4 regions of the Nitrosomonas sp. Is35 genome follow, and region 3 is predicted to be linked to each of the others. Evidence: riboswitches for the same ligand, from Rfam matches in the RefSeq annotation. Region 3 holds a riboswitch; each other region holds the start of a gene.
What was found. A riboswitch is a leader RNA that binds a small molecule or an ion and turns the genes downstream of it on or off. The one in region 3 is predicted to bind cyclic di-GMP.
Positions count from the first base shown of each region.

Region 1: linked by a shared signal. The riboswitch ahead of R2083_RS12965 (hypothetical protein) and the one ahead of R2083_RS06835 (FxDxF family PEP-CTERM protein) in region 3 are both predicted to bind cyclic di-GMP.
Region 2: linked by a shared signal. The riboswitch ahead of R2083_RS03725 (hypothetical protein) and the one ahead of R2083_RS06835 (FxDxF family PEP-CTERM protein) in region 3 are both predicted to bind cyclic di-GMP.
Region 4: linked by a shared signal. The riboswitch ahead of R2083_RS12170 (S8 family serine peptidase) and the one ahead of R2083_RS06835 (FxDxF family PEP-CTERM protein) in region 3 are both predicted to bind cyclic di-GMP.

Region 1 is NZ_JAWJZH010000001.1:2,771,763-2,775,874, reverse strand. It holds gene mgtE (magnesium transporter) at 1-1,182, opposite strand, end outside; cyclic di-GMP riboswitch class I at 1,527-1,613, shown strand; gene R2083_RS12965 (hypothetical protein) at 1,724-3,082, shown strand; gene aroE (shikimate dehydrogenase) at 3,171-3,989, opposite strand; gene R2083_RS12955 (TonB family protein) at 4,028-4,112, opposite strand, start outside.
Region 2 is NZ_JAWJZH010000001.1:831,102-835,213, reverse strand. It holds gene R2083_RS03730 (mannose-1-phosphate guanylyltransferase/mannose-6-phosphate isomerase) at 1-584, opposite strand, end outside; gene R2083_RS03725 (hypothetical protein) at 1,059-2,405, opposite strand; cyclic di-GMP riboswitch class I at 2,511-2,597, opposite strand; partial or broken gene R2083_RS15380 (transposase) at 3,169-3,330, opposite strand; one part of gene R2083_RS03720 (IS5 family transposase) at 3,769-4,112, opposite strand, start outside.
Region 3 is NZ_JAWJZH010000001.1:1,476,308-1,480,419, reverse strand. It holds gene grpE (nucleotide exchange factor GrpE) at 1-258, opposite strand, end outside; gene purB (adenylosuccinate lyase) at 398-1,774, opposite strand; cyclic di-GMP riboswitch class I at 1,981-2,072, shown strand; gene R2083_RS06835 (FxDxF family PEP-CTERM protein) at 2,235-3,071, shown strand; gene R2083_RS06830 (cytochrome-c peroxidase) at 3,290-4,112, shown strand, end outside.
Region 4 is NZ_JAWJZH010000001.1:2,584,779-2,588,890, forward strand. It holds gene R2083_RS12155 (porin) at 1-191, shown strand, start outside; gene R2083_RS12160 (hypothetical protein) at 299-754, opposite strand; gene R2083_RS12165 (VOC family protein) at 1,316-1,696, shown strand; cyclic di-GMP riboswitch class I at 1,911-1,996, shown strand; gene R2083_RS12170 (S8 family serine peptidase) at 2,253-4,046, shown strand; gene R2083_RS12175 (hypothetical protein) at 4,107-4,112, opposite strand, start outside.

The DNA.
Region 1 (4,112 bases), 1.3 Mb from region 3:
ACTGACGCCGACTTCCTTGGTGATCAATTTCCAGGCGCTGCTGGTGTTGATTTGATCGAGCGCCAGCGCGCGCACGATCATGGTGATGGTTTGATTGCCTGAGTTGCCGCCGATGCCGGCGATGATCGGCATCAGCGCGGCCAGCGCGACCAGTTTTTCGATGGAATCTTCAAACAGGCCGATGACGCGGGAGGCGATGAACGCGGTGACCAGATTGACGGCCAGCCACACCCAGCGGTTTTGCACGCTTTTTAACACCGGCGCGAAAAGATCCTCTTCTTCGCTCAAACCGGCCAGATTCAGCGCTTCGTTCTCGGCTTTGTCGCGGATGAAATCGATGACGGTGTTGACGGTGACGCGGCCCAGCAGTTTGTCGTTTTCATCCACCACGGAAGCGGAAACCAGGTCGTAGCGCTCGAACGCATTGGCCGCTTGCTGAGCGACATCGTCCGGTTGCAGTTTGATGATTTCGTTGGTCATGACATCGGCAACCAAGGTGTCCGGATCGCTGACGAGCAGGCGGTTGATCAGCAACACGCCTTTCAATTGTTCATTCCGGTCGACCACGAAGAGCTGGTCGGTATGATCGGGCATTTCGTCCAGCATGCGCAGGTAGCGCAACACCACCTCCATGCGGACATCTTCGCGGATCGTGATGACATCGAAATCCATCAAGGCGCCGACGGAATCTTCCGGGTACGACATGGCGGCGCGTAGTTGTTCGCGTTCTTCCACGGGGAGCGAGCGGAAAACGTCGTCCATGACTTCCTGCGGCAAATCGGGCGCAAGGTCGGCGATTTCGTCGGCATCGAGATATTCCGTCGCCGCGACCAGTTCCTGATTGTGCATGTCGGTAATCAGCGAGGCACGGACGGCATCGGAGGTTTCCAGCAGCACTTCCCCGTCCCGGTCGGTTTTGACCATGCTCCAGATCAGCAACCGGTCTTCCAGCGGCAGCGCTTCGAGGATCAGCGCGATGTCGGCGGGATGGAGCTGATCCAGGAAAGCTTGCAGCTCGGACAGATTTTGTTTCTGCACCGTCGATTCAGCCAGCGATTCATCCGGCGCATCCTGCAGATTCACCAGACCTTCGACCAGCTTGTATTTGCGTAACAGAAACGTGACCTGCTGCAGCGGCGTCGGTGAATTGTCCTGATCGTTGTTGTTGTCCGTTTCTGTCATAACAGGTTTGCGCTAGTGAGGCAGCTTTCTCGTTGGGAATAAATTCAGCCTGCTTATACGCTGAATAGTTTGCAATTTGATGACCGGGAAGTATAACCGTCCGTGCTATGTCAGCACCAACAAAATATTGGACGGCTAACCGGGGTCGTTCCACTTTTTTGTATTTTTACTATGCGGCGCTGACCGTTCTTGTCGCCAGCTGACAAGAAACGTCACCTACTCTTTGCTTGATTCCTGCGTGCCCATGATAAGAATACATTTAATGTATTTGTTAATTGTATTTTCATTAATTGTCGACCGGCAAATTCTTGATTGGCACAGTTCCTGCTTATAGATGGTTCGTAGTATGAAAAAGGCAAACCCTGCGAAAGCAGGGGACGCAAAGTCACTGATCTAACGGGCCAATGCCCCAGGATGGCAGGACTGCCAGATAGCTCTTGTCTTGATCACCGCAATGATTCGACAAGTATCGAACGAAGTAATGTTGATACAAGCATATCCACGCAGTTCCGTCCTTTTAACGTTAAGGAGGAACCCTAATATGAATTTCAATCATCAGAAACGACAAACTGCCAATCCGCTGGCAACGGATGACGCAACAGAGTTAATGAGAAACGCCGGAACAAGTTACATGACCAAGCTGAGTGCTGGTGTAGTGCTCATGATGCTGGTATTGGCGGCTGCTCCCGTCACCCATGCGGCCGGTCTGCTGTTTAAATCTAACTTTGGCGCGGGTATATCGCTTGGAGCACCCTATGGCTTTGCTACTAAAGGGGCTTATCAGGATATTATAGGTACAGATAAAGAAACTGGTTATAGCTGGCCGGTCTCTGCTCTAGGTGCAAATTTCTCGGGTGTGCAACTGATTACTGTCGATCCTATTACTTCTACGACGATCGGAGATTACATCAGTGGTGAAATCAGATCAGTAGCTGGGCCAAAAGGGGAAGCGGTTAATGAGCTTTTTCAACAAGTGAAAATAACCGGCGAGTTGGGACGAGCTGGTTCACAGGCGCCACTGCTGATTAGAAGACCATGGACGATAGGTGATGTGAATGATTTGTACATTACTTACTGGTTTAAGTATCAGGCTAATTTGGAAACGCAGCTGGATAATACGGTTTCGTCCGCGAATTGGCGGTCACAATTCACACTCAAAACTGGGGGATACAATAACACTGGAGAAGGTGATTATCGAATGAGTGTGACTGTGATGAAAGGAACTGATGACAAACTCTATTGGTTAACAAAGGGTGATAATTTGGGTGGCGTATTCCCCACCAGGGTCGACTACTGGAGTGAAGAAAATCATGTTGTGCCAGTGCCGATAGATAAATGGTTTAAATTTGAAGTTTACTGGCACCGGTCAAGTGGCACTGATGGACGCTTCTGGGCAGCGGTCGATGGCGAAGTGATAGCGGATTACCACGGGCCAAATATGGGTGATTACAATCTTCCTATAACCCGGATTTTTGTGAGCAATCCGTATAGTGGCGGTCATGTGTCAGTGGATAATCACATCACCGGATTGGAGATATGGAATGACTTCCCTTGTGGCGATGGAGTGTCTTGCTTCAGCGCGGATTCTGTTGCTCCGACTGTGCCCTCTTCACTTCTGGCGGCATTAAAATCGACTACAACCACGACGAAGGTAAAAGGTAAGACAAGAACTATTTCCTCTGCATCGGTTTCGCTATCCTGGAATGCATCCTCCGATAATATCGCTGTTGCGGGGTATTACATCTACAGGAATGGAACAAAAATTGCAGTTAGTACTTCAACGAGTTATTCAGATTCACTTGGAAATGCTACTGGGTCTATTTATAGTTACACAGTGAAGGCTTTCGATGCGATGGGTAATATATCGACAGCCAGCAATGTAGCTTCGATTGTTTATTAGAGATTTTGCATGGTGATTACGTTTGCCGATCAGGTGCGTAATCACCGTATTTCTTGGATTATTAGGTCTGCATGCTTGGTGAACTGAATCAAATTAATAATTTCAACTGTGCAATGACGGGTTTTGTCTGAGGCCTGATCCCGCGCCATATAAAGAAAGACTCGGCCGCTTGTTCAACCAACATACCAATTCCATCGGTTATCTGTTGCGCGCCATGTTGCAGGGCGAATTTGAGAAAAGGAGTTGGTTCATGCTGATACATCATGTCGTAGGCGAAAGTCGCCTTTGCAAATACATTAGCGGGTAATTCAGGCAGTGCATTGTGCAGGCTGGCGGAAGTAGCATTGATGATGATGTCAAAATGCTCATCGGCGAAAAACATAAAATCGCCTGCGGCAATGTTGCCATAAGTGTTGAACTGTTTCCGTAGCGCTGCTGCTTTTTCAGGGGTACGGTTAGCGATTGCCAGCAGCGAGGGCATATGCTGCAGCAACGGTAGGATGACGCCCTGTGCGGCACCACCCGCGCCCAGGAGCAGTATGCGTTTTCTCGCGATGGGAATTCCCAGATTGGATTCGATGTCGCGCACTAGCCCGATGCCATCGGTGTTGTCACCGAGAATTTCGCCGTTTTCAAATTTAAGTGTATTGACGGCCTGTGCGATGCTTGCTCGTTCGGTTAAACGGGTCGCCAGTTGATAGGCTTCCAGCTTAAATGGCACGGTGACATTCAATCCCTTTCCGCCTCGTTGGTGGAAGTCTTGCACGGTTGCCTGAAAACCATCCAGCGGTGCTAGCAAGGCCACATACTGCATGGCCTGGTTCGTTTGTTGTGCAAAGGCGGTATGGATCAACGGTGACTTGCTATGTGAGACAGGGTTGCCGATTACGGCATAAGAATCAAGCATGGCTGGTATCTCTGATTAAATTTCCTAAGACTCAACAATTATTGACTCAGTAACATATCGGAAGCTGCGAATACCCAGGTACGGGTGATGTGCAAAATATCCGTGTCCTGGCTTATATCCGGT
Region 2 (4,112 bases), 650 kb from region 3:
TAATTACCCGCATCTAGATAAGTTTGCGCAGTCGGCAGATCCGGTTTTTCGACAAAACGCGCAATATGGTAAGCAGTTTTGCCCTGCTCGATTAACTCGCCCGATTGGATATAACCATACCCGGTTTCAGGAGCGTCAGGTGTTATCCCAAAAGTGACAATCCTGCCATCCATTGCTTGTGACATACCTGCTAAAACAGCAGCCTGAAATGATTCCACATCCATAATCACATGATCGGACGGCATGACCAATAAAATGGGATCATCCCCTTCCCGTAGGGTTGCGAGCGCAGCTAATGTTAATGCAGGAGCAGTATTGCGCCCGAAGGGTTCAAGCAGAATACTCCCTTTTCTATCCATGACTCGTAATTGCTCAGCAATGACGAAACGATATTCTTCATTGCACACAACCATCGGTACATTTAATTGCACGCCACTTAATCCATCCATACGCCGGACAGTGGCTTGCAGCAAAGAATCCTCGTTTATTAATGGCAATAACTGCTTGGGATATTTCTCACGTGACAGAGGCCAAAGGCGGGTGCCCGAGCCACCGGATAAGATGATAGGTGTTAATGTATTCATTCAAGGATAAAGATACCGAGCGTTTTCTAACTCACACTCATTTAACTTATTAATTTATAAAATTTTTTCTCTTGCAATATATCATATACTTATTTCTCGTGGATTATGCCATTAAGATTTCGATATAGGGACTTAATAACTGTTGTGATTCTACTGGATCCTTGGGTAATTTATTCGAGCACTGGAACCGAGATAAGAATTATATTAAACAAAAATTTGATTTGCTGATACTTGTTTTGAGCAGCAAATTGGAAGAATCCAGCAATTAACATCCTAAATGGCCTACTTTATACGATTTGTACTTTAATTATCGAATTGAAAAGACTATAAATGCAAACAGCTCGATTAATTTCCGCCAGAAATATATTCCGGCGGATTTGATCGCTGAAAAAAGATATTAAATAACACACTTATCTAAAATCAAGTAGCACTTACTGCTGAAATTAACTTAACACATGGTAAATCAATATCCCACTAATAAGTTACCAATGTTGCAGTGCTTGCCGCGGATAAATTTTCTGCAGCATCAAATGCTCTTACTGTATAACTGTAAAGAGCCCCTTTAGCACTACCCATAATAGTATCTCTAAAACTTGTCGCAGTAGTGGTTACACCGATATTAGTCCCATTTCTATATATTTTATATCCCGCAACAGCTACATTATCTGAGGACTTGCTCCAAGATAGTGCAACTCCGGAAGCAGTTCCATAATTGGATAGTTTTGATGCTAATGAAGCTGGCACTGTAGGAGCAACAGTATCAAAATTAAGGCAAGACACTCCGTCACCGCACGGAAAACCATTCCATATCTCCAATCCTGTTATGTGATTGTCTACTGACACATGACCGCCACTATACGGATTGCTCACAAAAATCCGGGTTATAGGAAGATTATAATCACCCATATTTGGGCCGTGGTAATCCGCTATCACTTCACCATCGACGGCTGCCCAGAAGCGTCCATCAGTGCCACTTGACCGGTGCCAGTAAACCTCAAATTTAAACCATTTATCTATCGGCACTGGAACAATATGATTATCTTCACGCCAGTAATCGACCCTGGTGGGGAATACGCCGCCCACATTATCACCCTTTGTCATCCAGTAGAGCTTGCCATCAGCTCCTTTCATTACAGTCACGCTCATCCGATAATCACCCTCTCCTGTGTTATTGTACCCCCCTGTCTTGAGTGAGAATTGTGTCCGCCAATTCGCAGATGAAACTGTATTGTCCAGTTGTGTCTCCAGATCAGCTTGATATTTAAACCAGTAAGTAATATACAAGTCTTTAACATCACCAATCGTCCATGGTCTTTGAATCAACAACGGCGCCTGTGAACCAGCTCGTCCCAATTCACCGGTTATTTTCACTTGTTGAAAAAGTTCATTAACCGCCCCACCTTTTGGTCCTGTTACCGATCGAATTTGACTGCTAATGTAATTTCCGATCGTTGAAGACGTAATAGGATCGACAGTAATCAGTTGCACACCTGAGAAATTTGAGCCCAAAGCAGAAACCGGCCACATATATCCGGTTTCTTTATCGGTGCCATTGATCATCTGATATGCTCCGTGAGCTGAGAAGTTATATGGCGCTCCGAGAGAAACACCAGAACCTAAATTAGATTTAAAAAGCAGAGAAGCTGCATAAGCTGCCGGGGTCACAAAGCTCAATGCAGTCAGTAGCAATAGCATAATAATAAATACCATGTTAACGCCACGCCGTGCAAAGCAATTAGCATTAGCTCTCTCTACATGTAACTGCCTTATAACTAAAGCCAAAAAACTGCTGGCTTGTAATGCTTGATTATTAGTGCTCATATAATGTTCCTCCTTAGAGTTAAAGGATGGAACTGCATGGATACGCTTCAAAGTTATTTCGTTCGGTAATCATCAATATAACGTGGTAAATAAGCGAGTAACGTACCTGGCAGTCCTGCCATCCTGGGGCATTTGCCCTTTAGATCAGTGACTTTGCGTCCCCTGCTTTCGCAGAGTTTGCCTTTTTCATGTTGCGATACTAATTCAGCATAAACCGTGCCAATAGTAATCGCTGAATTGACACGCAAAAACCACCACAGATAATCAGTCAGTCCTGAATAAATCATAACGATATGATTTAAATTTGAATATCGCTCGCATGTAATGGTTTTGTTTGCAAGAAATCAATAAAATACCGGTAATTTCTTACAAATTTCTGAGGATGTATAGCACCAAAACGAGCTATAGTCGTAAGCTCGTAACCTCCCGCAAGCTCCCGTAAGCTCCCGTAAGCTCCCCCATCAAGTAGACAAAGTCCGATAGAGATTCGGAACCCGGGTTAACCGTGGCATGAACTGCACCGGCGGGGTGTCGCCCAATGCTTCATTGCGGACGGTTTTCGTTATAATTAATGCCACTGGTCAGTGATGGTTTGAACCTGCTCGAGATAGGCAAAAAGAGCGCATCAAGTACCTTAGCCCGGTCAATCCGTTAAAGCGTCCGATAAAGGCATTCTGGCTTGCACCAACTGCTTGGTTACTTCGCACCTGATCGCTGCATTCTCCAGCGCCAAACTGCATACATGCGTTTGAGCTTGGCATTCTCAGCCTCCATCCACGTAATCGCTGTAGCTCGCCGACACCTGTACGCCTGAGTACTTGCCCTTCCACTGGCAGTACGTGGCGTAACTAACACCGTGCTTGCAACACGACTCAACCACCGGTATACCAGCTGTGCCTTCTTTCAGTACCGCAACGATCTGACATCCTGTAAATCTCGGTTATCAGAAGGTTTCGAAATTCTACTGAACTTTTTCTACACACAGAGGGAATTTACGGTTGTGTAAGCTCAAAAAGATTGACTAAATTGAGCGCCTATAATCAATATCATACGACTAATCGAGAACCCATTGACATATCGTGTCATTAGTTAACAAATAATGTCACTGTAGTGGCTTCGAGAATCAGACTCAAACTTGGGAAAAGTTATTGTTCCGAATTTTCCATTAGGTAATTTTGCTAATGTAAGCTGTAAGAAAACCTGAACAATTCATAGATTCAAGGTTTAGAGGTGGAGTTGCTCCATCCCAGCATGCCGTGGGACTAAACAGCTAGATCTGTGAGAAAAAATAAAAATCTACCTGTCATTTGATTTTCTTTCAAAATTGTTTAGCGATAAGTTGACCCAGTCAAGCTAGGGTCTGTTAACACAATCTGATTGCTTCGACGATGAGAGCGAAGTGGATAAAGGAGATGAAGACGACATCGAGCTTATCGAACCTGGAGAAGATGCGGCGAAATCCCTTGAGCCTTCTGAACAATCGTTCGATCTCGTTGCGTTTTTTGTACATGGCACGGTTGTATTCCCAGGGTGACAAGCGATTTGCTTTGGGCGGAACAACCGGGATGTAACCCAAATCTAGTGCCAGTTGCCGGGTTTGGTCGCCCTCATAAGCACGATCCATCAGCAGGTAGGTGGGCGTATTGACGGGACCGAGGGAAAGCAAAAGCTGCCTGCCCTCTGGCGCATCGTGGGCGTGACCGGGCG
Region 3 (4,112 bases):
CGCATTGGAAACGTCGGTTTGCGCGCGTTTACGGATATTTTCCGTTTCCGCCTTGGCGCGAATCCAGGCATCGTGATGCTCGGCCGCTTTGATTTCCGCTTCTTTCAGTAAATGTTCCCAATCGGGCTGCGCGTTAGTGATTTCCCCGGTTTGGATGGTGGCATCGTTAGTCGCTCCGGGGATTTTGATTTCTTCCTGGGAATCAGCCATATCTTTTGAACTCGCTTCTGTATTATGTGAATTTTCTGGACTTTGCATCGTAGCTCCTCATAACTGTGAGGGCGATATTGGGACAGCACTGCTAAATTTCAAGCCGGAAATGAAAATTTATCTGCGAATACGTAGAGAAATGATGAATTAGTGATACTAATCAGTATATTGTTCATCTGAATAATTTTCAGTTTTTGATTCTTCCGGCCAGATCGCGGGCTTTGCCAATATAGTTTCGTGGCGTCATCGCCAGTAAACGTTTTTTTTCCCCTTCTGGAATGCTCAAACCAGCGATGAATTGATGTAACGCAGCCTGCGTGATTCCCCCCTTGCCGCGCGTCAGTGCTTTTAGCTGTTCGTATGGATTGGCAACGCCATAGCGCCGCATCACGGTTTGAATCGGCTCCGCCAGGATCTCCCAGGCATTATCCAGGTCGGCAGCCAGCTGTGTCATATTCACGTCCAGTTTGTTGAGTCCTTTGAGGCACGAATCATAAGCCAGCAGCGTATGGCCTAACGCTACGCCCATATTGCGCAGCACGGTGGAATCGGTTAAATCGCGCTGCCAGCGGGATACGGGCAATTTTTCGCTCAAATGCCGCAACAAGGCATTGGCAATCCCCAGATTGCCTTCCGAGTTTTCAAAATCAATCGGATTGACTTTATGCGGCATGGTGGAAGAACCGACTTCATCCGCTTTGGTTTTTTGCTTGAAATAGCCGAGCGAAATATAGCCCCAGATATCGCGGTTCAAATCCAACAAAATGGTGTTAATCCGGGCATAGGCATCGAACAACTCGGCCATGGTATCGTGCGGCTCAATCTGCGTGGTGTAAGGATTGAATTCCAGTCCCAACTTCTCGACAAACGATTGCGCGAATTTTTCCCAGTCCAGATCCGGGTACGCGGATAAATGCGCGTTGTAATTACCCACTGCGCCATTGATTTTGCCCAGTATGGCGACAGCCGCCAATTTTTCCCTACCGCGTTGCAAGCGATACACGGTATTGGCGATCTCCTTGCCTAAAGTCGTCGGTGTTGCCGGTTGCCCGTGCGTGCGCGCCAGCATCGCCACATCCGCCAATTGGTGTGCCAATTCGATCAAGCGCGCAATGATTTTGTCGAGCGCCGGTAACATGACTTTTTCCAGACTCAGCTTCAACATCAAGCCGTGCGACAGATTATTGATATCTTCCGAAGTGCAGGCGAAATGAATAAATTCGGCCACTTTGACCACTTCCGCATTACCCGCGAGTTTTTGCTTTAACCAATATTCCACCGCCTTAACGTCATGATTGGTTGTCGCTTCTATGGCTTTAACCGCTGCCGCGTCCTCGACCGAAAAATTGGCTGTCAAATCGTCCAATTGCGCATGAGTTACCGCAGAAAAAGCTGGCACTTCCACAATCTCAGAGTCATCGCTCAATGCTCTGAGCCACGCAACCTCAACTTGCACGCGGAAACGAATCAGCGCGAATTCACTGAAATAAAATCGTAATGGCTCAACTTTGCTGTGATAACGGCCATCCAGGGGAGATAAAGCGGTAATAACGGTGGAATTCATGATATTGGCAATTTTTCAGAAGGCCGGATTTTACCATGCTTGTTGTGTGCTCAAAGCGGTTAATTTGTCTGGCAATTTCTCGATAGCATTTGGCGCAATCCCGCACCACTATTGGTGGTGTGGCAATTTGCCGCAGCGACAATTTGTCGCATTGTTTTATCAGAATTTTCCCATAAACTATAAAAACGTAATTTATTGAGACAGATACCAGACAAAGCCACGCTTGCCGCTAGACAGGCACGGAAAGCCAGCGGATCTCATTTGAATCTTACCAATGTGAGATGGCCGGGTTGCCTCCCGTGAGTATGGGGAGTAGCTGAAACAAACAGTGTGAAATTACCGCACAGGTTTCAGATCATCGCTCAAAAAGAAGCGCCGCACAGTTGTTGTTTCTTCTCAATTCTACAAGCAACCGGCAGCGCCGCAAAACCTTTAAATAGTATCGTTTTGGAGAAAAGAAATGCAATTAAAATCATATCATAAGAAAACAAGTACACTGGCTTCAGCCGTCATTATTTCGCTTGCAGCATTGGCAAGTAGCCATGTCCATGCAGCCGATGCTGTATCACCCAAAGGCTGGGTCGGCAGTGATAATGTCGTGAGTCTGGGTGAAACCATTACAGCCAATGAAAGCGGCTTGAAAAGCGCATACACAGGCAATCCAAATCTGAATTTCTCTGCTTGGGCGCATACCGGAGATTGGTTTGTTTTTCAAAATACCAATTTGGCGGATGTGAGCGTAACCGTTTCCGGAGCTGCTGGATTTGCTCCAGGTTTGACCGTGTGGGCAACCGGCGCGGCGAAATTTGATGGTGGCACCGAAGGCTTTGGTTCAGAAATCAGCGCCGCAGGATTTGGCACGCCGCACTCACTGAACGCTACCGGTGCAATCGGCGATGCAGGCACGCTGTGGATGGCCAACGGCCAAGGCGGTAATGCCATCGAAACCCTTGGATATGCAGTTTCAGGTCCGGCTGCATTCACTGCAGCCGACACAGGTTGGGGCGAAACCATTTTTACCGGCGCGCATGATGTGAGCGTAACCAACACATTTGAAAACGGGGTAACCGGCAGCACCAGTGCAAACATAGCAACGCTAACATTCAATGACTTAGCCTCAGGCTGGTACGCTGTATATGTCGGCGGCACCAACCATGCTTCAGCAGGTGGAGCGTTTGCATTGACAGTTAGCGCAGTACCGGAAGCAGAAACCTGGGCGATGCTGCTCGTGGGTCTGGGTTTAGTTGGCTGGCGTCTGAGAAGATCACCGTCAGAATCATGCGAAGCCGCAGCTTAATCATCGCATGATGTATCGATAAGCAGTTACGGAGGGTTTTTACAGAACCCTCCGTTCTTACCAAAAAAATCAATCCAGTCATAACTAAATTTCACGCAGCTTAAGCGCAGCTCGTGATGAACACAATCGTGAGCGCCTCAAACATGTAAATCGTTCTGATGTTCCATAACACACCATAGCGCACATACTGAATTGCAGGGCGCATGAGGAGTAATATCATGATAATCAATATAAAAAACACCATTATTACCTTAGTCCGGATAGCTTGCCTTACTATTTGCATCGTTTCAGTGTCGCGAGCTGATGGATTCGGGCCTATTCCCATGTCTCTGAAAGGCGCGCCGGTTCCCGAAGTACCCGGCTTACTGGATGGCCCTGATCCGATTATTATCAATAAGAACAAAGCAATCGCATTGGGCAAAGCTTTATTCTGGGATGTTAATGTGGGAAGCGACGGTATCGCTTGTGCCACTTGCCATTATCATGCGGGCGCGGACCGCCGCACAAAAAATCAAATTGCACCGGCCGGTAGAAACAGCACACTACCGAAGGAATTTTCGCTGGCAAACGACGGAACCCCTCGCGGACCGAATAGTAAACTCAAAAAGACCGATTTTCCTTTTTTCCAAACCAGCGATCCGATGAGCCCCACCGGTGAACCTATTTATGTCAACAATGACGTGGTATCGTCCTCGGGCACTTTCGGTGGCGACTATCGCGATGTCGAATGGTTTCAGGAAAAAAACGATGAATGCGAACGCAGCACCGATCCGGTATTTCATGCCGGCGCAAAAAGCACTCGCAAGGTTGAACCGCGTAATACACCAACCATCATCAATTCAGTTTTCAATTTTCGCAGTTTTTGGGACGGCCGCGCCAACAACATATTTAACGGCAGCAGCCCTTGGGGGGATCGCGACCCGGATGCCGGTGTTTGGGTGAAAAATAGCGACGGCACAGTCACCAAACAACGGTTAAGACTGATCAATTCCTCGCTTGCATCTCTAGCCGTCGCTCCTCCATTGGATAACTTTGAAATGA
Region 4 (4,112 bases), 1.1 Mb from region 3:
CGGCAACGGTGGGAATGAACTGGAAAGCGGCTAAGACGCTAAAACTTCGCTGGGATCATCTGAAGAAGCTCACCATCCGGCCGAATATCCGCTATGACAGTGTCGATGCCTATCGTACTGTTGCGTACAAACCGTTTGCTGGCCATAAGGATCAAATTTTGTTCTCACTGGATTTTGTGCTTCCCTTCTAAGAAACAGTTTTAAATCAGCGTTGTGACTGGAAATCGATGTTGCAGGTTTTTTGTTGCAGGTCTTAAAGACCAACCACCGAAAAATTCGGTGGTTGTTCGTTACTTACTCAAAGGCCTTTGTTCACAGAACTCTCTGGACTCTTTGAAGTGAGGTCACGATCTTGATTAGCTTTCGCTTTATTTATTACTTTGCCCTTTTGCTCTAACGCCATTTTTCTATGGAAATCAGCATGTATCTGAATTTCCCGCAAAGTCTTTTCGTATTCACGAACGTTTGCTTTTGCATGCGATTGAGCTTCTAGTCCTTGTCTACCAAAGTAATAAGGATGCGCTTCATACTCCTTGAGAACTTTTTTATTCTCCCGCAACCTTGCTTTGGTTTCTCTCCCTATATCCTCATAATACTTGACTAGAGCATCATGATCATTATTGGAAATTCCGACCGGCGCAGCGACGGAACTCATTTGTGCGCAAGCGGATAAGATGGAAATTGTTAAGAATAGTGAAAATAATTTCAGTGCTTTTTTGATGGATTTTTTCCAATCATATATCAATAATGTCATTTTAACTCCTCCAAGGTTCAGTGTAGGTTGGGAAAACTTTTGTGTATGACTGCAATGCCATTGCACTCGACATCATAGAAACCCTCCGCGCTCGGGCGTTTGTTGAAAAAATCACGACACTTGTGATCATATTTCTCTCCTCCATTAAATTTATTAATCAGAAAAAAACTATAGTTTCTTGGTAAGGAAAATAGTGCGTTTTACCAATCAAAGCCACAGTTCCCGTTGTAGTTATCATTAACCACAATCCATTCAAGGTCATGAAATATAAGACCTTTTTCAATGGATGATAAATTTTATCATAATCAAAAATGAAAGCCAACAAAATATCTGACTTTTTTACTCGGGAATAGTTCAGGAAGGAAAAACAGCATAAAAAACACTAAAATAACTCAACAAGTAAATGTTCTACATTTAGATAGGTCAGTGGTAATCTTGTTCAATGCCAATCCGATTGATTGAACGTTTGGATACCCAATAGAGAATCAAGATCGAGAATATTCAAGCCTTGGTTAAGCTAACAATCCATTCGAAACTTAAGTACTCAAAGGAGAAATGCATATGAACAATAATCCCGTAGGCTGGTTTGAAATTTACGTGCAGGATATGGAGCGCGCCAAGCGTTTTTATGAATCGGTGTTCCAAACAAAGCTGGAACAACTGGATAGTCCTGCGGGCATGCCGGTTGAGCTGTGGAGTTTTCCCATGCTGAAAGGTCAAATGGGCGCATCCGGCGCGCTGGTCAAAATGGCAGACGGGCCATCCGGCGGAAATGCTGTGCTGGTCTATTTTTCCTGTGCGGATTGTGCTGTTGAGGCTGCTCGTGCAGCCTCTGCGGGAGGGCATTTGATCCGTGAAAAAATGCCCATCGGCCCCTATGGCTTTATCGCTTTGATCCGGGACACCGAAGGCAACATGATCGGCTTGCATTCAATGCAATAACTTCCGTTTCTCTCAACCGCAATAAAAAAACCCCGCCACATGCAGCGGGGCATCAAACCGGATTAAATTGAATTATTTGTTATGTACCCCGGCGCAATTTAACCACCTTTATTCGCCCACCTTAGAAATACTCCCTAAAGTATTCTCTCTATAAACCGAAAACAGAAAACGAAATCTTGCAGAAGAATCATTAATTTTCTGCACGTCTCGAATCATTTGAAAAGGGCAAACCTCGCGAAAGCGGGGGGCGCAAAGTCTAGGTCTACAGGGCAAACGCCTTAGGATAGCATGACTGCCAGATTATATTGTTTGCTAAAACACAATATCAGATCTAGTCAAGAGTGGATAAGCATATAACACATGACTACATTTAGCAGCTTCTCTCCAAAGTCTTCCCTGATTTTTAGAGGAATAATCCATGGGAAGTAACAAACAATCCCTACAAACCATACCTTCATCACTACCTCACAGCCACCAATCACATTTTCTAAGTACCCATAGACCCAGCCTAACGAAACGCACAGTCACAGCTACTTCTCAGATTGGAATATTTCTTTTGACAGCATCATTATCTGTTACTTTAAATGCTTCACCACCAGAACAAGCAAATGATCACGCCATAGACAATCGCTCTAGCACTGCATCAGCCCAAAGTGTGCATTTTAAAAGCAACACTACAAAAGAATGGGCGAAAGGTCGGATTCTGGTAGTGCCACGTGCCGGTCTTCCTGCACAAGCTTTTGCAAATATTCTGAAAGATCATGAAGGCAAGGCCAGAAAAATTGGACAAAGCGAATTGTATATCGTTGATGTACCGGAATATTCTGAAGAAGGCATCGTTGCCACGCTTCAGCGCCATCCGCACCTTAAGTTTGCTGATCTTGATCACGCCGTTACCCCGGCTTTTGTTCCCAATGATCCAATGTATACCAATGCATGGCAGCACCCCATAATTGGGTCACCAGCTGCATGGGATATTACTCAAGGCAGCGGTATTACCATCGCAATCCTAGATACTGGGATTGATAACACACACCCTGATCTTGCCTCAAAACTAGTATCGGGCTGGAATTTTTATGATAACAACTCAAACTTCTCGGATGTGCTAGGCCATGGAACCGCTGTCGCTGGTACTGCTGCGGCAGCAACCAACAACAGCGTTGGTATAGCAGCAATCGCCGGTCAATCTATGATCATGCCCCTCAGAATAACTGACTTGAATGGCATAGGTTACTCTAGCACGATATCTCAAGCCCTGATCTATGCGGCGGATCACGGAGCACGTGTAGCTAATGCCAGTTTTGAAGGACTTTCTAGCAATCTATCCATTCGAAATGCAGCACAATATATGAAAGATAAAGGAGGTTTGGTAACGGTTAGCGCCGGAAATACCGGAACACTGGAAAGCTTCACGGTCACTACGAGCATGCTAGCAATAGCAGCCACTGATTTATACGATAATAAAGCAAATTTTTCGAGCTATGGTGATTACGTTTCACTAGCGGCGCCAGGGCAAAATTTCTATAGCACCCGGCTTGGCGGCGATTATATGCCGGTAGCCGGTACTTCTTTCTCAAGCCCATTAACTGCTGGCGTTATCGCACTCATGATGTCTGCCAATCCACAATTGGGCAGCGTTGACATCGAAAATCTGCTTTTCTCCACAGCCGTTGATCTCGGCGCAGCTGGTAAGGATGTCTATTTCGGTTATGGCCGAGTTAATGCCGCTGCTGCGGTACTGGCTGCAAAAAATGCAACGCCCAAAATCGACTCGACAGCTCCTGCAATCTTCATCATCGATCCACTCGGCGGTGCCACTGTTTCCGGGTTGATTCCTGTCGATGTCGATGCAACCGATAATACCGGCGTGGCGCGCGTAGAACTGTGGATCAACAATACTAATATAGCCACGGACACTTCATCCCCATTCGCGTTTAGTTGGGATACGGCAGGAGCACCGAATGGAACCGCAAAAGTTGAAGCGCGCGCCTATGACACAACCGGAAACTTGAGCACCACCAACATCTCGGTCAATGTTAGCAATTCGATCGTGACACCCAGTGTGGACACACAAGCTCCAGCAGTTACCATCGTAAACCCCGTTGCAGGCAGCGTCACCGGAACCGTCACCATCAGCACCAGTGCATCTGACAACAGTGGTCCGGCCGGCATTAAGCAATACATTTACATCGATGGCGTACAAGTTACCACAGGTACTGGAAGCACCTTATCGTATAGTTGGAGTACCCGCTCCAAGAAAGTGAAAGCGGGATCACACACCATCCAGGCAATCGCAAAAGATGCAGCTGGAAACTCTTCTTCGGCTTATGTAGCCGTGAACGTCAAATAGAAGCACGCAACGGATGAATTAATGATCCCCCATAATCATCTGGGGGGTCGTTTTTTAGCGCTAGTG